2 linked regions of the Archangium primigenium genome follow. The protein of the gene in region 1 interacts with the protein of each later gene in a pairwise test. Links are inferred from orthologs where the notes say so. Each region holds a gene or a part of one and is shown on either strand. Other genes may lie near its edges. The genes, in order: ligA and leuS.

What was found.
Region 2: the proteins of ligA (region 1) and leuS interact in binary tests that used the Escherichia coli proteins (3 or more experiments, as listed by UniProt). The link is inferred for Archangium primigenium from one-to-one orthologs.

What each region holds. Positions count from the first base shown.
Region 1 is NZ_JADWYI010000001.1:2,809,324-2,818,605, forward strand. What follows is about bases 2,255-5,142. They hold ligA (NAD-dependent DNA ligase LigA), read right to left. Parts: upstream 4,769-5,142; coding sequence 2,741-4,768; downstream 2,255-2,740. Other genes in these bases: I3V78_RS11995 (DUF3052 family protein), read right to left, coding at 2,255-2,421; I3V78_RS12000 (acylphosphatase), read right to left, coding at 2,418-2,717; rho (transcription termination factor Rho), read left to right, coding at 5,067-5,142. In the rest of the region: I3V78_RS11990 (Rne/Rng family ribonuclease), read right to left, coding at 1-1,416; more of I3V78_RS11995, read right to left, coding at 1,975-2,254; more of rho, read left to right, coding at 5,143-6,695; I3V78_RS12015 (hypothetical protein), read left to right, coding at 6,723-7,037; I3V78_RS12020 (AI-2E family transporter), read right to left, coding at 7,050-8,237; I3V78_RS12025 (hypothetical protein), read right to left, coding at 8,270-8,728; I3V78_RS12030 (glutamine amidotransferase), read right to left, coding at 8,755-9,282. UniProt on the Escherichia coli protein: DNA ligase that catalyzes the formation of phosphodiester linkages between 5'-phosphoryl and 3'-hydroxyl groups in double-stranded DNA using NAD as a coenzyme and as the energy source for the reaction.
Region 2 is NZ_JADWYI010000001.1:7,060,529-7,071,049, forward strand. The notes cover bases 4,166-7,274. They hold leuS (leucine--tRNA ligase), read right to left. Parts: upstream 6,915-7,274; coding sequence 4,416-6,914; downstream 4,166-4,415. Other genes in these bases: lptE (LPS assembly lipoprotein LptE), read right to left, coding at 4,166-4,331; I3V78_RS28895 (response regulator), read right to left, coding at 6,958-7,274. Outside these bases: I3V78_RS28870 (tetratricopeptide repeat protein), read right to left, coding at 1-2,097; mazG (nucleoside triphosphate pyrophosphohydrolase), read left to right, coding at 2,203-3,381; rpsT (30S ribosomal protein S20), read left to right, coding at 3,483-3,761; more of lptE, read right to left, coding at 3,774-4,165; more of I3V78_RS28895, read right to left, coding at 7,275-7,341; I3V78_RS28900 (Fpg/Nei family DNA glycosylase), read left to right, coding at 7,481-8,326; I3V78_RS28905 (hypothetical protein), read right to left, coding at 8,583-9,389; chemotaxis-specific protein-glutamate methyltransferase CheB, read right to left, coding at 9,391-10,431; I3V78_RS28915 (CheR family methyltransferase), read right to left, coding at 10,419-10,521.

The sequences.
Region 1 (9,282 bases):
GTCCTGCGCGTTCACGAAGCCGAGGATGCGCTCGTACTCCTCGCGGTCATCCACGACGAGCTTCTCCACGTCATGGGCGAACAGGTCGCGCGTGGCGCGCAGGATGAGATCCAGGTCCGGGTGCAGGAGCCCCGAGCCGCCGCGCTTCTCGTTGCGGCGCACGACCTGGTTCCACACCTCGATGAGGAAGCGGATGTCGCTCTCGAGCTTCTCCTGGGGCACGTTCTCGGCCACCGTGCGCACGATGAAGCCGGTGCCCGGCGGGCGGAAGCGGTCCACCATCTCCCGCAGGCGCTTGCGCTCCTTCTCGTTGGAGATGCGGCGGCTGATGCCCACGTGGTCCACCGTGGGCATGAACACCAGGTGGCGGCCCGGGATGGAGATGTGCGAGGTGAGGCGCGCGCCCTTGGTGCCGATGGGATCCTTGGAGATCTGGACCACGACCTCCTGGCCCACCTTGAGCAGATCCTCGATCTTCGCCGTCTTGCGCGGCTTGCTCTTGTCCTCCTCGCGCTTGCGCTGCGGCTCGTCGCGCTGCTTGTTGCGCTTGTCCTTGTCGCCGCGCTCCTTCTCGCCGCGCTCCTTGGACTCCTTGGGGTCACGGCGGGCTTCACGCGCCTCGCGCGCGGCCTCGCGGTGCTCCCGGGGGGCGCGGCGCTCGCCGGCGGCCTGCTCCGGCCGGGCGAGGGCGGACTCGGCCTGGGGCGCGGACTCGGCCTGGGGGGCGGACTCGGCCTGGGGGGCGGACTCGGAGGCGGTGACCGGCGTCGCCTCGGGCGCGAGCTCCACGGTGGGGGGCGCCGCCTCGCTCACCGGCACGGGGGCCTCGTGGTGCGCGGGAGACTCCAGGGCGAGGGGCGACTCGTGCGGCGCCGCCTCCAGGGCGGACATGGGGGCCTCCGCCTCGGCCGCGGGCGGCACGAAGGGGGGCGGGCTGTCGGACGCGGGCTCGGCGGAGGCCTCGGTGGCCTCTGCCCCGTGGCCAGACGCCTCGGCCGGGAGGGGGGCCTCGGGCACGGGCCCGGCGACCGCGGGCTCGGTGGGCACGGGCTCGGCGTGGGCGTGCTCGGGGGGCGCGGGCTCATGGTGCGCCTCCTCGGCGGCCATGGCCTCGGACTCCTCGGGCACGTCCATGGCCTCTTCGTGCTCGCCCTCGGTCAGCTCGAACTGGGCGCGCGCGAAGTCCGGGTCGTAGACCACGTCACTGACGTAGAGGAAGGCCGCCTTCTCCAGGCCAATGTCCACGAAGGCCGCCTGCATGCCGGGGAGCACCCGGACCACGCGGCCCTTGTAGATGTTACCGACGACTCCCTTGTCCTTCTTGCGCTCGAGGTAGAACTCCGCGATGTGCCCGTTCTCGACGAGGGCGACCCGGGTCTCCCGGCCCGCGGCGTTGATGACGAGGATGCTGCTCATGGATGAATCCTGGGCGCGCGCGCGGGCGCGGGGACTCCGGCGGACGGGAGTCGACGGCGTCTGCCGCTACCGAGCGCGCTGCGAGGGGAGAGGCGGTCCTGGCTCCTGCCCGTGCGCGGACGCGGATCCGCCCGCGGATGCGGGAGGGGGCTGTTCGCGCGCGAGAGGGGGCTGAGGGGACCACGACCTGCTCCTCCGGTGTCATGTCGTCCCGCGGCTACCGGCACCTCGCCGGGCGGGACTGGCTGCCATATCGAGCGTTCGAGGCAGTCCAGGCGCTCGTGCCTTCCGGCTGCTGGCCTTCCTCACCCGGTCGGTGCCCATCCGCGGGCGCCTTGGGGGCGGCGAGAAGCTCGGAGTGGCAAGCGCGTCCGGGTTGCCGGGAACGCACCCGTCTTGAAATCTCGAATCCACTGGCGACTGAACCCCCCGCCCCTGGCGGAGAGTTCCGAGGCCTGAAAACCCCAAAAGGTTTTCACGCTTGATCCGGCGTGTAAAGGCGGGACGTGGAAAATGTCCAATGGACGCCGTCCGCCGGTCTGGGGGCCCGGGGGGGGGTCAGGCCTGGGCGGTGGGGGCGCGCTTGCGGTGGTCCGGCTTGTCCAGGCGGCCCCGGGGCCGACGCACCAGGCGCAGGCCCGTCCAGGTGGAATCAATGAGGCACAACTTGTTGTCCACCATGCCGATGTCGAGCGCGGCCTGACGGATGAAGTCCTCGGACAGGGCCGTCTTGATGCCCTCGCCGCTGGGCCAGCACACCCAGATGCCGCCCTGCAGCGTCATGGCGCGCGAGAGGGCCGGCAAGCGCTGGACGAGCTCGTGCGTGTCCTGGGTGAAGAAGAGGATGATGTCCAGGCCCGTCTGGGCGGTGATGAGGAATTCCACCCCCTCGGGCAGGGGGTTGAGCCGCTGCACGAAGCCGCGCGGGGGGTTGATGACGGACACCTTGCTGCCCGACTTGATGCCCAGCATGGAGCTCAAGGAGGCTGGCGCGTAGGGATTCATGAACTGCGCTCCACGATGAAGGTAGTGAACTCCCCGAGCGCCGGGGCCTCGGCGCGCGCCACGTCCGTGACCCGGGCGAGGGGAGGGCCCTGGTGGCACCAGGTGGTGAAGGCGTCGAGGGCGGGGGCGGGGCCCTCGGCGAGCGCCTCCACGGAGCCGTCCGAGCGGTTGCGCACCCAGCCGGTGAGCCCCAGCCGTACGGCCTCGGCGCGGGCGCTCTCCCGGTAGGAGACCCCCTGCACCGTGCCCCGGATGCGCAGCACCACGCGCCGTCTGTCCTGGGTGCCGTCGTTCATGCGCTCGCTCATGCCCACATGCCCTATCCCCTCGCGTCCGTCTGCAGCAGCTGCAAGAAGCCCTGCTCGTCCAGGATTCTTACCCCGAGTTCCTGGGCCTTCTTCAGCTTGCTGCCGGCGTCCTCGCCCGCCACCACGAGGTCAGTCTTGCGCGAGACACTTCCGGACACCTTACCGCCCCGGCGCTCGATTTCCTCCTTGGCCTGCTCGCGGCTCATGGCGCTCATGCCGCCGGTGAGCACCACCGTCTGGCCGGCGAACAGCCCCGTCTTGACGATGACGGGGGCGGCGGGCGAGACGCCCGCGGCGAGCAGGGCCTCGATGGCGTCGCGGTTGAGGGGCTCGTGGAAGAAGGTGTGGATGACGGCGGCCATGGTGGGGCCCACGTCCTTGACGCGGGTGATGTCCTCCATGGAGGCCTCGTACAGGCCGCGCACGTCGGGGTAGGCCTCGGCGAGCACCCGCGCGGTGGACTCGCCCACGTGGCGCACGCCCAGCGCGTAGAGGAAGCGCGGCTGGGTGGTCTGCTTGGCGCGCTCGATGCTGGCCAGGAGGTTGTCGGCGCTCTTCTCGCCCATGCGCTCGAGCGTGAGCAGGCGCGCGCGCGTGAGGTGGAAGACGTCCGCGAAGGTCTTCACCAGCCCCGACTCCACGAGCTGGGCGGCGAGCTTCTCGCCCAGGCCCTCGATGTCCAGGGCGGTGCGCGAGGCGAAGTGGCGCACCTTCTCCACGAGCTGGGCGGGACAGGTGGCGCCCGTGCAGCGGATGATGGCGCCCTCCTCGTCCCGCGTGGCGGCCGCGTGGCACACCGGGCACTCGGTGGGGAACACGAAGGGCTGGGCGCCCTCGGGGCGCTTGCCCTCCACCACCTTGACGATTTCTGGAATCACGTCCCCGGCGCGGCGGATGAAGACGGTGTCGCCCTGGCGCACGTCCTTGCGCCGCAGCTCGTCCTCGTTGTGCAAGGTGGCGCGGCTCACCGTGACGCCGCCCACCTTCACCGGCTTGAGGTGGGCCACGGGCGTGAGCGCCCCCGTGCGGCCCACGTACACCTGGATGGACTCCACGAGCGTGGACTCCTCCTCGGGCGGGAACTTGTAGGCCACGGCCCAGCGCGGGCTCTTGGACACCTGGCCCAGGCGCCGGCGCAGGTCCTCCTCGTCCACCTTGACCACCATGCCATCCACCTCGAAGGGCAGGGCGTGGCGGCCCTCGAGCGAGGCGCGGTACTGCGCGCGCACCCCGTCCACGTCCTCCACCGCCACGGCCCGGTTGACCGGCAGGCCGAGCGAGCGCAGGTAGGCGAGCTTCTCCGAGTGGGAGCGGAAGGCGGGCACGCCCTCGCCGGGCACGCACTCGTAGAGGTAGAGCGACAGGGGGCGCGAGGCGGTGATGCGCGGATCCAACTGGCGCAGGCTGCCGGCGGCGGCGTTGCGCGGGTTGGCGAAGAGCGGCTCGCCCTCCGCCTCGCGCGTGTCGTTGAGCCGCTTGAAGTCCTTCTTGGAGATGAACACCTCGCCGCGCACGTCGATGGCGCCGGGCACCTTCACCCCTGGCTCGGCCATCAGCTCGGTGGGCAGGGCGCGGATGGTGCGCAGGTTGCCCGTCACGTCCTCGCCCTCGGTGCCGTCCCCCCGGGTGGCGCCCCGCACGAAGCGGCCGTCCTCGTAGCGCAGGGTGATGGCCAGGCCGTCCAGCTTGGGCTCGCACACATAGCCCACCTTGGCGAGGCCCGTCTGGCGGCGGATGCGCTCGTCGAAGTCGCTCAGCTCCTCGTCGTCGAAGACGTTGGCCAGCGACAGCATGGGCTCGCGGTGGCGCACCTTCTCGAACTTCTCCGCCGGCGCGCCGCCCACGCGCCGGGTGGGGGACTCGTCCGTGACGAGCTCCGGGTGGCGCGCCTCCAGCTCCTGGAGCTCGCGCATCAGCCGGTCGTATTCCGCGTCGCTCACCTCCGGGGAGTCGAGCACGTAGTAGCGGTGGTTGTGGTGGGCGAGCTCCTTGCGGAGCTGCGTGATGCGGAGGGCGTCGGCGGTTTTCGAGGCGGTCACGGCGGGAGGCTCGGCGGCTGGACGGGAATATTCTGGGGCGGTGCGGCCTTGGGCTGCGTGGGAAGCGAGGATGCCTTGACAGCTCCGGAGGTGGTCAATAACCTCGTGCGGCGCGCATGAGGTGGTTGTCCTACCCGTCAGGCGTCACTTCCCAGCACAAGGTTCCTCCACCCGCGTGGTCCCGGCAAGAAGGGATCCCGGTGCCGCCCTGAGGGCGTTTCGCGTTCCGCGTTTCCCCCGGACATCGTTCACGACATTCCCGGGCGCGTCCCATCGCGCCGCCAGTGACCCCCGCACCATGGCCAAAGCCCGTTCACCCAAGGAAAAAGTTCTGCTTCCCCCGGTTGTCGAGGAGGAGAAGCCCAAGCGGCGCTCGACACGGGCCAAGACGGTGGAGCGCGAGGAGCCGGAGAAGCCCACGCGCTCGCGCCGCACGGCGGCCCGCCGCGAGGAGGAGCCCGCGGTCGAGGCAGCCCCCGCCCCCGCGCCCCCGCGCCCGGTGCTCACGCCCATGCCGTCCCAGCCGGTGCCCGTGCGGGACGACGAGTACCAGGAGGCGCGCGCCTCCGAGGAGCCGCGGGAGGAGGAGCCCTCGGCTCCGGCCCCGGCGCCCGAGGCGACGGACGCTCCCGTGGTCACCGAGGTGACGCGCGACGGGGCGCCCATGCAGGTCATCAAGCTCAATGACCTCAAGCGCATGAAGATCACCGACCTGGCGAAGATGGCCCACGACTTCGGCATCGAGGGCTACCAGGGGCTCAAGAAGCAGGATCTCATCTTCGCGCTGCTCTCGGGCATCGCGGACAAGAAGTTCGAGGTACACGCCGAGGGCGTGCTGGAGCTGCTCAGCGACGGCTTCGGCTTCCTGCGCAGCGCGGACAGCGACTACCAGGCGAGCCCGGACGACCTCTACGTGTCGCCCTCGCAGGTGCGCCGCTTCAACCTGCGGCCCGGCGACACGGTGACGGGCCCCATCCGCCAGCCGCGCGAGGGCGAGCGCTTCTTCGCGCTGCAGAAGGTGGACAAGGTCAACTTCGCCGACCCCCTGTCGGAGGTGACGCGCGACCGCATCCTCTTCGACAACCTCACGCCGCTCTACCCCACGCGCAAGCTCAAGCTCGAGCACGACGGGGCGGAGATGACCACGCGCATCATCGACATGTTCTGCCCCATCGGCCTGGGCCAGCGCTGCCTCATCGTGGCGCCGCCCAAGGCGGGCAAGACGGTGCTCCTGCAGAACATCGCGCACGCCATCTCCAAGAACCACCCGGACGTCTACCTCATCGTGCTGCTCGTGGACGAGCGCCCCGAGGAAGTCACCGACATGGCGCGCAACGTGCGCGGCGAGGTGGTCAGCTCCACCTTCGACGAGCCCGCCACGCGCCACGTGCAGGTGGCCGAGATGGTCATCGACAAGGCCAAGCGCCTGGTCGAGCAGAAGTATGACGTGTGCATCCTGCTCGACTCCATCACCCGTCTGGCGCGCGCCTACAACACGGTGGTGCCCGCCTCGGGGAAGATCCTCTCGGGCGGCGTGGACGCCAACGCCCTGCACAAGCCCAAGCGCTTCTTCGGCGCCGCGCGCAACATCGAGGAGGGCGGCAGCCTCACCATCATCGGCACGGCGCTCATCGACACCGGCAGCCGCATGGACGAGGTCATCTTCGAGGAGTTCAAGGGCACGGGTAACTCGGAAATCGTCCTGGACCGCAAGCTGATGGAGAAGCGCATCTTCCCCACGCTGGACATCAACAAGTCCGGCACGCGCAAGGAGGAGCTGCTGCTCACCCAGGCGGACCTGGTGCGCATCACCGCCCTGCGCCAGGTGCTCCACCCCTTCACGCCCATCGACGCGATGGAGTTCGTGCTCAAACACATGCGTCCCACCGCGGCGAACGCCGAGTTCCTCGGCTCGATGAACCGCTAGACTCGGGGCCTCCTGGAGGAGGCCTTCATGTCGCGCATCCGTTGTTCTTCTCTCGCCGCCCTCGCCCTGGGGGCGGCGTTCGTTTTGCTGGCGGGCTGTGAGCCGGTGGACCTGGACTTCGGCAACATCCCCGTGTCCGAGTCCGACCGCGTCTGCTACTCGGACGCGGACTGCACGGGCAACGCGTGCTGCGGCCTGGGCACCCGGCCCACGCACGTGCAGGACGGGCCCAACTGCTCCGGGGTGCGCTGCGGCGGAGACTGTCCCGAGGACGGCCTGGAGTGTGGCCGCTGCACCGTCATCTGCCGCGACTCGCGCTGCGCGGCGGCCTGCCAGGGCTGAGCGGCCCCGGGCTCAGTCGATCGCGCCCGACAACTCGATGGCCGAGGGCTGGGTGGGCTGGGCCTTGAGGCGCGCGTAGTCGAAGCACGCCACGAGGATGGAGGCCACGGGCACCGCGAAGAGCGCGCCCACCAGGCCGAACATCTTCTCGCCGCCAATGAGGCTGAAGGCCACGATGACCGGGTGGATGCGCGCCGCCGAGCCCATGATCTTCGGGTTGAGGAAGTAGGCCTCCAGCGCGTGGATGCCGATGATCCACACGAGGATGATGACGCCCTTCTGGAAGCCGTCCGCCAGCGCGATGAGCACGATGGGCACCGAGCTCAGGATGGTGCCGAAGATGGGGATGAGGCTGAACACCGTGGCCACGCTGGCCAGCAGGAAGGCGAACTTCACCCCGAACAACAAGAGCCCGATGAAGGTGAGCGCCCCGTTGACGAGGCAGATGGTGACCTGGCCGCGCACCACGCCGGACAGCGAGCGATCGATGCGCTCGAGCAGCCGCTGGGAATCCGTGCCGTACTCGGCCGGCAGCAGGCTCGTCACGTAGGCCACGATGGCGTGCGCGTCGATGGACAGGAACGCGGCCACCATGAGGATGAAGAACATCATGAACACGCCCGTCACCACCGAGGTGATGATGCCGCGCGAGAGGGTGACGATGTCGCCCAGGTGCCGGCTCACCAGCAGGCGCAACTGCGCGGCGCTGTCCTGGATGAGCTTCTCCATGTCCAGCATCAGCCCCACGCCGGGCGTGCCGCTGCGCATCTCCGCGGGCGTGGCGAGCGCCACGGGAATGCCCCGCGCGCGCAGCCACTCCTCCACCCGGTCGGCCAGCACGTGGATGCGCTCGGGCGTGAGCGAGTTGACGAAGGCCACGCCCTCGCGGCTCACCCGCGCCAGCTCGCCGTAGAGCTGCGGCACCATGGCGATGAAGAACAGGTAGAGCACGAGGAAGAAGAGCGAGTAGATGAGCAGGATGCCCGCCCAGCGGGGCACGGCGTGGCCGCGCACGCGCACGCGCGTGAGCCGGGTGACGAGCGGATGCACCAGGTAGGCGATGAGCGCGGCGCTGGCGAAGGGCAGCAGCACCGAGTGGAACACGACCAGCACGACGGCGATGGCCGCCCACAGTCCGGCGAGGATGACCAGGCGCTTGCGGCGCGGGTCCGGGATGTCCGACTCGTGAGGCTCCGGCATGGCGCGGCTTATGGCAGAGGGGCGCCTGGGGCTCAAGCGGTGGGCCCCTGGATGAGCCGCCGACGGGCCTCCAGCCGCTCCAGGCACTTGAGCATCAACCGGCGGTTGACCCGGCCCTCGGTGGCCTCGCCCAGGCCCAGCATCTGGTCCACGAGCCACCGGTTGAGCAGGAGCAGCGGCAGCCGGTCCGTGGGCGCGAGTCCCCGCTCCAGGTAGCGCTTGTTGCGCATGTAGTCGTCGTACGCCTCGTGCTCCCGCTCCAGCTCCCAGCGCGACAGCCGCAGCGCCTCGTCGTAGACGGCCTCGGCGGGGCGGGGGGTCGGCTCGGTGAACAGGGGCGCGAACGTGCCGCCCACGTCCAGGTCCACCTCCTGCACCGGGGGCGGCCACTGCCGCAGGTCCTTGGCCAGCAGCTTGGCCACCTCCTCCAGGAGGTGGTCCATCATGGGAACCGGTTTGGTCTCGAAGAGGTAGTCCCAGCGCGACGCCATGGGGAAGTCCTACCCCAGGCGGGTCCTCAGGTGAACCGCTCCACGAAGTTTCGGAGGATCTGCTGCCCGGCGCTGGTGGGCAGGATTCCCGCCAGCAGCCGGGGCACGCGCTCGCCGGGCGCGAGCCCATGGCGCGGGGCGTCGGCCTCCAGCTTCTCCGCGCGCGCGAGGATGAGGGCGCGCATGGCGGCCGGATTCACCTCCGGGTGGAACTGGACGCCGCGGATGCGCGGCCCGTAGGCGAGCGCCTGGATGGGGGTGTGCGCGTTGCCCGCCAGCAGCGTGGCCCCCTCGGGCACCCGCTCCACGACGTCCTCGTGGGTGGTCTGCACCGCGAAGCTGCCCGGCAGCCCCGCGAAGAGCGCGTCCTCCCGCCCCTCGGCGTTGAGCCGCACCTCCACGGTGCCAATCTCCCGGCCCTGGGTGCTGCGCACCACCCGGCCCCCATGGGCATGCGCGAGGAGTTGGTGCCCAAAGCATACCCCGAGCACCGGCGTGCCCCGGGCGGCGGCGGTGAGCATGAAGTCCGCGGCGCGCTCCATCCAGGGCTCCAC
Region 2 (10,521 bases), 4.3 Mb from region 1 along the record:
CAGCTTGAACAGGAGCGGTACCTCGCCGTAGGGCGCGCGGAAGACACCGGAGCGCAACAGCACCCCCGCCACCGCGAGCAGGAACAAGAAGGCGTAGAGCGCGCCACGCAGCGCGAACCCGTGGAAGACATGGCCCGCGCCGGACACCAGCGCGCCGAGCACATACGACAGCCGGCTGCCCCAGCGGCGGTTGCGCTCGATCTCGATGTGCTTGCGCGCCCGGACCCGCGCCTCCACCACCACCCGGCGCGAGAAGACGTTGACGCACTGGGCGCACGTCTTGCTGGCCACGCCCAGCTCCTTGTCGCAGCGCCGGCACACCGGACGCCCGCACTTCTCGCACTCGCGCGAGGTCTTCATGGTCTGGGCCGCGAAGCCCAGCCCGAAGGCCCCCAGGGTGCCCAAGAGCGCCAGGCCCCAGGCGACGAAGCCCGTGCGGCCCAGGAGCCGACGCGACAGTTGCTCCTCCACGCGCTGGGCCACGACCGGCTCCTCGATGGAGGGCAGATCCGCCCGCGGCAGCGGCGGCGAGAGCAGCAGGCGGTTCATCAGCAGGCGATCGTCGGGCGGACGGTTCCAGTCGCGCAGCAGCACCGGGTCCAACCGGGCCGCGGTCGCCAGCGCCTCGCTCGCCCGCTGGTTCTGCGCGCTGATCTCCGAGTCCGGCGCCACCGCGGCCCGGCGGCGGTAGACCTCGGCCAGGTTGAAGGGCGGCGCGACCAGGGACGGATCGGCCGACATGGCCTCGATGTAGAGCCGCGCCGCGGAGTCCTCGTCCCCGCTGGCCAGCAGGGCGTTGCCCAGGTTGGTCATCAGCGCGGCATGGCTGGGACGGCTGTTGGCCGCCGCCTTGTAGTGCACCAGCGCCTCCGGCAGCTGTCCGCGCCGCGCCTCGAAGCGCCCGAGCGCGAAGAGCTCGGCGAACCCGGCCTGCTTCTTCTCGTGGCGCTCGCGCACGCGCTCGGCCACGGGCTCCGCGTCGAAGCCCCCGCGCTCCAGCACGTAGATGTCCTCGGCCACCGTGCCCGCGAAGGCGGCGGACTGCGCGAGCCGACCCGCGGCCAGGGGCACCAGCGCCGTCAGCGCGATGAGCACCGCGGCCACCGCCCGCTCCGTGCGCGTCAGATAGAAGGCCACCGAGGCCAGGGCGATGAGCAGCACGGGCACCAGACCCCAGCGCATCGCCAGGGGCGTGCCCAACAGCAGCAGGGCCGCGAGCGCCGTGGACTGCCAGCGCGCCGTCACCCGGGGAAAGAGGTGGTGGAAGTCGTGCAGCAGGTAGCGCACCCGGCGCAGGAAGAGCACGCCCACCACGACCACCGTGGTGGCCATCAGCGCCACCAGGACCGCCGTGCCCAGGTCCGCCAGGGCCGGACGCCGGTAGCGCGGGTCGCGCAGCAGCGCCGTCGCCGCGGCCTTGAGCTCCCGCGTGTAGGCTCCCACGCCCGTGGGGTCGTGCTCGGCGTAGGCCTGGGCGAGCGCCAGACGCACATAGGGCAGGTTGGGCGAGATGATCGCCGCCTCCTCCACGAGCCGCAGCGCGCCCGCTTCGTCATGCCCCTTGCGCCGACCCTCGGCCGCGCGGATGAGCGCCATGCTGAAGGCGTCGATGTCCATGGCGCCCACTTCCTGCTTGAGCGCCACCAGCTCCGCCTGGGCCTTGGTCGCCCCGTCCTTGTCCATCGACTCCACGGCGGTACGCCAGCGCGTCCAGGCCGCGGCCAGGTCCGCGTCGGTGACGCGCGGCGAGAGGATGGGCGCGGGCGGCGGCCGGACCACGGGCGGCGGCGCGGCGGGCACCACCGCCGGCTCGGGCACGGGCTCGCCCTTGGCGTTCTTGCCGCCCTTGGCCTCGGCCGGGGACACGTCACCCTTGGCGCCCTTGGCACCCTTGGCGTTCTTGCCCTTGGCCGTGGCGGAGTCGTCCTGCTCCTCGTCCCCGGAGTCGTCGGACTCCGGATCGTCGGGCATGGCCATCTCCTCCGGGTCCAGCATGGAGGGATCGTGGAAGTGCTGCGCATGGGCCTGGCGCGCGGGCAGTCCCGACAGCAGGCAGAGCAACAGCGGAAGGCAGCGCAAGAAGGGGGGGCGCGACATTCGAGGTCCCGAGCATAGGCGACGGGTCCGTCTCACGGAAGTTGTCGTCCCCCACTCCGGAGGTTCCCGTGTTAACAGCAACCTGCTCGCCCGGAGAGGGGACATATGGGTTCAGCAGGACCGCAATTGGACAGGCTCGCGGAAATCATGGCCCGCCTGCGCGCCCAGGATGGCTGTCCGTGGGACCGGGAGCAGGACCTGCGCTCCATCCGCCCTTATCTCACCGAGGAGGCCTTCGAGGTCCTGGAGGAGATGGACCGGGTGGCCGAGGGCGGCCCCTGGGCGCCCCTGTGCGAGGAGCTGGGGGATCTGCTCTTCCAGATCGTCTTCCACGCCCGGCTCGCCGAGGAACTGGGGGAGTTCACCCTGGCGGACGTATGTGCGTCCATCAGCGACAAACTCACCCACCGCCACCCCCACGTGTTCGGGGAGAAGCGCGAGGACGGCACCCCCCAGCCGCTGGCCAACTGGGCGAAGCTCAAGGCCGCCGAGCGCAAGAAGAAGACGGGCCGGGAGGGCTCGGTGCTCGACGGGGTGCCCGCGGGCGCGCCGGCGCTCTTGCGCGCCGAGCGGCTGGTGGAGAAGGCGAGCCGGCTCGGCTTCGACTGGCCGGATCTGGCGCACGTGCGCGCCAAGCTCACCGAGGAGTTGGGAGAGCTCGACGAGGCCATCGCCTCGGGGGACCGCGACGCCCTGGAGCACGAGCTGGGCGATGTCCTCCTGGCCCTGGCCAACGTCGCGCGCTTCCTGAAGACCCCGGCCGAGGACGCGCTGCGCATGGCCCTGCGCCGCTTCACCACCCGCTTCCAGCACCTCGAGTCGGCCCTGCGCGCCGAGGGCGTCGCGCTCGGCGAGGGCAGCCTGGAGCAGATGATGCGGCACTGGGGGGAGGCCAAGGCGGTGGAGAAGGCCCTCCCCCCGCCCACCCGGGTGCCCCGCGCCCCCCTCGTCGCCCTGCGACTGCCCGTGGAAGCGCTCGCCCCCCAGCGGGCCTTCTGGGATCAGGTGGCGCCCCTGCTCGGTTGGAGCGCCGGGCGGGCGTCGGCACGGGAGGCCGTCTATGGGGACGGGCTGTACCGGATCACCTTCGTGCCCGGGTCCGCCGCCCCCTCCCCCACCCGGCTGACCTTCGAGGCCCCCTCGGGAGCGGCCGTGCGCCGCCTACGGACCCTGCTAGAGGCCGCCTCCCCGGGATGTGTGCGAGAAGGCGACCTTGGCGCGGAGACGATCATGTTTCGTGATCCCGCCGGGCTGGAGTGGGAGTATGCCGTTCCCGAACCCTGAGGAAGGGCTTCCCCGCTTCCGGATCACGCAAGTCTTGACGCTCCGGTAGGGGACGAAGTAGGTACGCCCCCTCTTTCCACAGAAGTACGCTGGAGATCACCTTGGCCAACACCAAGTCTGCAGAGAAGCGTAACCGCCAGGCGCAGAAGCGCCGCGCCCGCAACATCAACGTGCGCACCACGGTGAAGGACGCCGTGAAGACCCTGCGCGACACCCTCACCACCGACACGGCCAAGGCGCCGGAGGCCTTCAAGGCCGCCGCCAGCCGCCTGAACAAGGCCGCCAGCAAGGGCGTGGTCCACAAGCGCGCCGCTTCCCGCCGCATCTCGCGCCTGGCCAAGGCCGTCAACCGCGCCAAGGCCGCCGCCACCGCGAAGTAGTCCTCGCGGGCTTCACCAGTCGCTGGCCAACCGGTCATATCCCTCGCGCATCAACGTCTCGGCGAGACGGTGGAGCGCGGCCTGACGGTTGGCCTCGGCTTCCAGGATGTCGCCGGACACGCTCGCCGTGCCCGGCAGGAAGTCCTCGTTGCCGGTGACCACCGTCTCCGACAGCACCCCGCCGTCCTTGCGCAGGCGCAGCACCACCGTCGCCGAAGCGCGGTAGCTGGCGAGCCGAGGCTCCGCCACCCGCGTGTTTCCGTCGTACACGGGATCCGTGACGATGGTCGGCGCGCTGCCCACCCCCGCCACCACCCCCTCGATCGTCGCGTCGCACGCGCCCTCGGCGCCCAGCACGCCCGCGCGCACCAGCTCCAGGCGGAGCACGCGGGTGAAGAGCGCCTCCAGGCCCGGCTCGGGCGTGTCGTTGCGGAAGATCGGCGCACACACCGAGCGCACGCCCTCGGGCAGCCCCGCGCTCCGAGGGGTGAAGCGGTAGCCGCAGCCCATGCCCGAGAGCACCCCCAGGCACCCCACCCACAACCACCTCACCACGCGCGCGCGGAACATGCCGAGCACACTAGCGGCGGGGTCCTCCGGGTCAAGCCCGAGCAGGAGGGCGCCCGGCGCGGGCACGCCCTCCGCTCACGCGGCTCAGCCGACGACGAAGTTCACCAGGCGCTTGGGCACGAAGACGAACTTGCGCAGCGTCTTGCCCGCCAGCGCGGCCTTCACCCGCTCGTCCGCCTCGGCCGCGGCGCGCACGTCCGCCTCGCCCGCGTCCGCCGCCACGCGCACCTCGGCGCGCAGCTTGCCGTTGACCTGCACCGCGTAGGGGATGACGTCATCCACCACCAGCGCCGGATCGAACTCCAGCCAGCCCTGGTTGACGACGAAGTCCTTGGCGCCGTAGGCCTCGGCGATCTCGTCCGCCAGGTGGGGGGTGAAGGGCGTGAGCACCACGGTGAGCACCTTCACGGCCTCGGCCATGGCGGCCTTCTCCGCGACCGACTCCGGCGTGCCCAGCGCGTAGAGCGCGTTCACGTACTCCATGCACCCGGCGATGGCGGTGTTGAAGGACAGCCGGTCGATGGCCTCCCCCACCCGCTTGAGGCACTTGTGCGCCGCGCGGCGGATCTCCAGCGCCTTGCCCTCGAAGGCGCCCTCGTGCGTCGTGCCCGCCGTGCCCTGGTGCTGCTGGGCGAGCACCCACACCCGCTTGAGGAAGCGGAAGGCGCCCTCCACCTGGTCATCCGACCAGTCGAAGTCGCGCTCGGGCGGGCCGGCGAACATCACGTAGGCGCGCGCCGTGTCCGCGCCGTACTTCTGCACGATGGACGAGGGGGCCACCACGTTGCCCCAGCGCTTGGACATCTTGCGCCCGTCGGGCCCGTTGACGATGCCCTGGGTGACCAGGCGCGTGACGGGCTCGTCCACCGGGGACAGGCCCAGGAGCTTCATCACCCGCGTCCAGAAGCGGAAGTAGAGCAGGTGCATCACCGCGTGCTCGGGGCCGCCCACGTACACGTCCACCGGCAGCCAGCGCTGGGCCTCCTTCGGATCGAAGGGCGCCTCGGCGTAGTGCGGCGAGAGGTAGCGCGCGAAGTACCAGCAGGAGTCGACGAAGGTGTCCATCGTCTCCGTCTCGCGGCGCGCGGGGCCGTTGCACGTGGGACACGTGGCGTTGACGAACCCGGGCACCTTGGCCAGCGGGGGCTCGCCCTTGCCCGTGAGCACCGCCTGGGTGTCGATCTCCGGCAGGCGCACCGGCAGCTGCTCGATCGGCACGGCCTGGCCCTTGCGCTCGGGGTCGCACGCCTCGCAGTAGACGATGGGGATGGGGGTGCCCCAGTAGCGCTGGCGGCTGAAGCCCCAGTCCTTCTGGCGGTACGTCACCTTGGGCTCGCCCTTGCCCTGGGCCTGGAGGAAGGCGCCCATCTTCTTGCGCGCCTCGGCGGAGGTGAGGCCCGAGTACTCGCCCGAGTCCGCCAGCACGCCGTCCTCGGTGGCCGCGGACTCCAGCGCGTCGCCCGCGGGAAGTTTGTCACCCTGGGCGGGCTGCACCACCCCGCGCACGGGCAGCGCGTACTTGCGCGCGAACTCGAAGTCGCGCGCGTCGTGCGCCGGCACGCTCATCACCGCGCCCGTGCCGTAGTCGGACAGCACGAAGTTGGCGATCCAGATGGGCACCGGCTGGCCCGTGAAGGGGTTGAGCGCGTGGGCGCCCGTGAACACGCCTTCCTTGGTGGCGCCCTCGTCCGTGCGCTCCGTCTTGGAGGTGGCCGCCATCTTCTTCACGAAGGCGTCCACCTCGGCGCGCTGCGCGGGCGTGGTGATGCGCGAGACGAGCTTGTGGTCCGGCGCGAGCACCACGTAGGTGCAGCCGAAGATGGTGTCCACGCGCGTGGTGAACACGCGCAGGCGCTCGTCCGAGCCCTGCACGGTGAAGTCGGCCTCCACGCCCTCGGAGCGGCCGATCCAGTTGCGCTGCATGGAGGTGATGCGCTCGGGCCACTCCTTGAGCTGGTCCAGGCCGTCGAGCAGGTCCTGCGAGTAGCGGGTGATCCGGAATGCCCACTCGGGCATTTCCTTGTCGAGCACCGGCGAATCACAGCGCTCGCACACGCCGTCCTTCACCTGCTCGTTGGCGATGACCGTGAGACAGCCCGTGCACCAGTTCACCTTGCTGAAGCGGCGATAGACGAGCCCCCGCTGGAGCATCTGGATGAAGAACCACTGGTTCCAGCGGTAGTACTCGGGCTCGCTGGTGTTCACCTCGCGCGACCAGTCGTAGCTGTAGCCCAGCGAGTGGATCTCCTTCTTGAAGGAGTCGATGTTCTCGCGGGTGCGCACCGCTGGGTGCACGCCGTCCTTGATGGCCGCGTTCTCCGCCGGCAGGCCGAAGGCGTCCCAGCCCATGGGGTGCAGCACGTCAAAGCCGCGCATCTTGAAGAAGCGCGCGTAGACGTCCCCGATGAGGTAGTTGCGCACGTGCCCCATGTGCATCTTCCCGCTGGGGTACGGCAGCATCTCGAGGATGTACTTCTTGGGGGCTCCGGGGCGCGTGCCGGCGCGGAACACGCCCGCCTCGCTCCACCGCTGCTGCCACTTCGACTCGATTGCCTGCGGCTCGTAACGCTCGTTCATGGCCATGACGGCCCGCGTCTTACGTGGGGGACGGGCCCCCGGCAACCCCCTAATCCAGCCGCAGCAGGCCCTTCACCGTGTCCTGTACCACCTTGGACTGTACCGGCTTGACCAGGTAGGCGCTCGCCCCCAGGGCCATGGCCCGCGCCCGATCCTCGGTGGCCGACTCGGTGGTGATGACCACGATGGGCACCGTGCGGTACGCGTCCTGCTGGCGGATGTGGTGGATGAGCTTGAGCCCGTCCATGAGCGGCATGTTGATGTCGGTCAGGATGAGATCGTAGCGGCCCAGGGTCAGCTTCTTGAGGCCCTCGGCCCCGTCGTGGGCCTCGTCCGTGTGGAGCCACGTGCCCAAGCGCTGCAGCGCGTACATGAGGCTGCGCCGCATGGCCTGCGAGTCATCCACCACCAGGGCCCGGATCTCCTGCGTCATGACGCGGGAGGATACCACCGCCGGGCGCCGAAGCAGGCAGGGGACTGAGCGCCTTCGCTCCTCCCGAGGGTCCACGCCGGAGGGCGCGGGGCTCCCGCGTCGACGCGACAGGTCGCCCGCCGGACGTTACCTGCCAGGGATGCCCGAGGGAAACATCATCCACCGCCTCGCCCGCGTCCACCGCCGCTGGCTCGTCGGCCGTCGCTTCACCGCGGACTCCCCCCAGGGGCGCTTCGCCGCCGAGGCCCCCCACCTCTCGGGGCGGGTGCTCGAGGACGTGCGGGCCCATGGCAAGCACCTCTTCCACCACTTCGAGGGCGGGGTCCGGCTCCACGTGCACCTGGGCCTGTTCGGCACCATCCGCCACTTCCGCGCCCAGGCCACCCCCCCGTCCCCGGCCTGTCGGCTGAGGCTCGCCTCCCCCCACGCGACGCTCCAGCTGTCCGGCCCCCAGACCTGTGAGCTGCTCACCCCGGACGCCGAGGCCGCGCTCCGGGCCCGCCTGGGCGAGGACCCCCTCCACGCCGACGCGTCCCGCGAGCGGGCCTTCGCGGCCCTGCGTCAGGTCCGCGCGCCGATCGCCACCGCCCTGCTCGACCAGTCCCGCATCTCGGGGGTGGGCAACATCCTGCGCGCCGAGGCCCTCTTCCTCGCGCGCCTGTCGCCCCACCTGCCCGCGAGCGACTTGCGCGCCCCCGACTTCGAGCGCTTGTGGACGGCCCTGCGCCAGTTGCTCGAGGACGCCGCCCGGGATGGCCGCATCGTCCCACCCCATGCGCCCCCCACCGCCCTCACCCTCCCCGGCCGGCGCCGGGAGGACCGCTTCTGCGTCTACGACCGCGAGGACCTCCCCTGCCCTCACTGCGCCACCCCCGTCGCCCGGGTGCCGCTCGCCGGGCGGAGCCTGTTCTTCTGCCCCCGCTGCCAGGCGCCTCGCCGACGCGCCGCCCGCGCCCGTCCAGCCCCGGGGAGGGCCCGCCCGTAAGTCTTACCGGATGGGAAATCCCTCCCGCGCCCAACGCTCCGCCAACCCCCTGGAATCATGGGAGTTTCGCCCTCCGCCGACCCTGGCACGCGGACTGCTATGTCCCTCCTCGGGTAGCACGGGGCGGGACGGGCGGGTCGGGGCAGGACGGGCGGGTCGGGGGAAGTCTTTCGAGGGGGCAGTTCGGGGGAAGTGACGGGGAAGAGTTCGTCGGGGAGGAGCCGCTCGGGGGATCGGCTCCTCCCCGATTCTTTTTCTAGCGCCTGGCGAGCAGGACCGAGGCGGCGGACACCGGCGGCGGCTCGATGGCGGTGTTGCGTCGGCGCTGCTCGGGGGCATCCAGGAAGGTGCCGAGCAGCACCCAGCGCCGCGCGTCGGCCTCCGCGCCGGGCCGGGCCATGAGCGGCGTGGTGTAGTGCCAGAAGGGCAGCCGGTACACGGTGATGCCGCCCAGCGTGTTGACGCTGCTCATCTGCGAGAAGTGGCCCTGCTTGGAGTAGATGAGCCACTGGTGCGCCACGGCGCGCGTGGCGAACGTGAGGTGCATGTCCACGTAGCCGTTGGCGGCCTCTTCGTCCTCGGGGTGGTGATCGTTGTGGGGCCCGGCGTAGTCCCCCGGGCCGTAACACAGCGCCTGAATCCCCCACTTGCGCCGCAGGGGCCGGCCGCTCACCGCCGCCGCGAAGGCCGCGAAGCTCTCCGAGCGCATCATCTCCACGAGCCCCACCCGCTCGGCCGCGGCCCACGAGCGCGAGCGCCGGCTCTCCAGCATCGCCGTGCGCACGCGCACCGTCTTGGGCAGCAGCTCCTCGTAGTTCTCCGTCATCCCGAAGATGCTCTCCGGGGGGATGGGCTCCTCCATGGCCGTGAGGGTGCCCTCCAGGGAGGACTCCAGCGCGGCGAGGCACGCGGCGGCCTTGCGCGCGTCCACCACGCCGCCGAGCGCCACGAAGCGGTGGCCCGGCTTGAGCAGGATGCCGCACGCCTCGCGGTCGCGGCCCTCGAGGATGCGCCGCCCCTTGGGGGTGAGCAGGTCCGCGAAATCGGAAGGAAAGCTCTTCATGTCACCGCCTCTTGCGCGCCAGTTCCACCAGCGCGGGGCCAATCTCGCCCAGGGGCAGCACGCGGCTCACCGCGCCCGTGGCCACCGCTTCCTGGGGCATTCCGTAGACGACCGCCGTGCGCTCCGACTCCGCCCACACCTCGCCGCCCGCTTTGTGGATGCTCCGGGTGCCCTGGGCTCCGTCCGAGCCCATGCCCGTCAGTACCACACCGAGGGCCCGCGCACCGAACACCTCGGCGAGGCTCTGGAAGAGCCGGTCCACCGAGGGCGCGTGCTTGTCCTGGAGCGTGGGCGGCGGGGTGCCCAGCGTGTAGCGCCCGCCCTGCCGGTACACCACGAGCTGCCGGCCTCCCGGCGCGATGAAGACATGGCCGGGCTGCAGCAAGTCGCCATCCTGGGCCTCGCGCACGGTGAAGGGGCCGAGGCGATCCAAGCGCTCGGCGAACGCCCGGGTGAACTGCTTGGGCATGTGCTGGCACACCAACAGGCTCACCGTGGGCTCGACGGCGATCGCCTCCAGCAGCCGCTGCACGGCGGGCGGCCCGCCGGTGGAGGCGCCCACGCCCACCACGAACGAGGGATCCATGACGAGCCCCCGGGGACGGCGCGGGAGCACGTGGCGCTCGGGACGCAGCTGACGCGCGGCGCGCACCTTGTCCTGCAGCTCCCGGCGCAGCTTCTCCAGGGCCTCGGGCGTGGGCCGGGCGGGCTTGGCGATGAAGTCCGCGGCGCCCAGCTCCAGCGCCTTGAAGACGTCCGCCTGGTGCGCGTAGCTGGAGATGACGATGACGGGCGTGGGCGCGGAGTTCTTGAGCAGGCGCAGGAAGGAGTAGCCCCCCAGCCGCGGCATCTCCAGGTCCAGGGTCACCACGTCCGGGTGCAGGGCCATCACCTGGCGCAGGCCCTCGTTGCCGTCCGCCGCGGTGCTCACGACCTTGAGATCCGGCGCGGACTCGATGAGCTCCGTCAGCAGCTTGCGGTTGGACTCCGAGTCGTCCACCACCAGGACCTTCACGGGAGGCAGGACGCTCACGGGTTCCATCCCCCCAGCTCCGGACGGCGGTAGACGAGGTCGCCGCGCAGGTGCACCAGCTCGAAGTCGGCGCTCAGGTTGATGAGGTTCTCCGAGTGC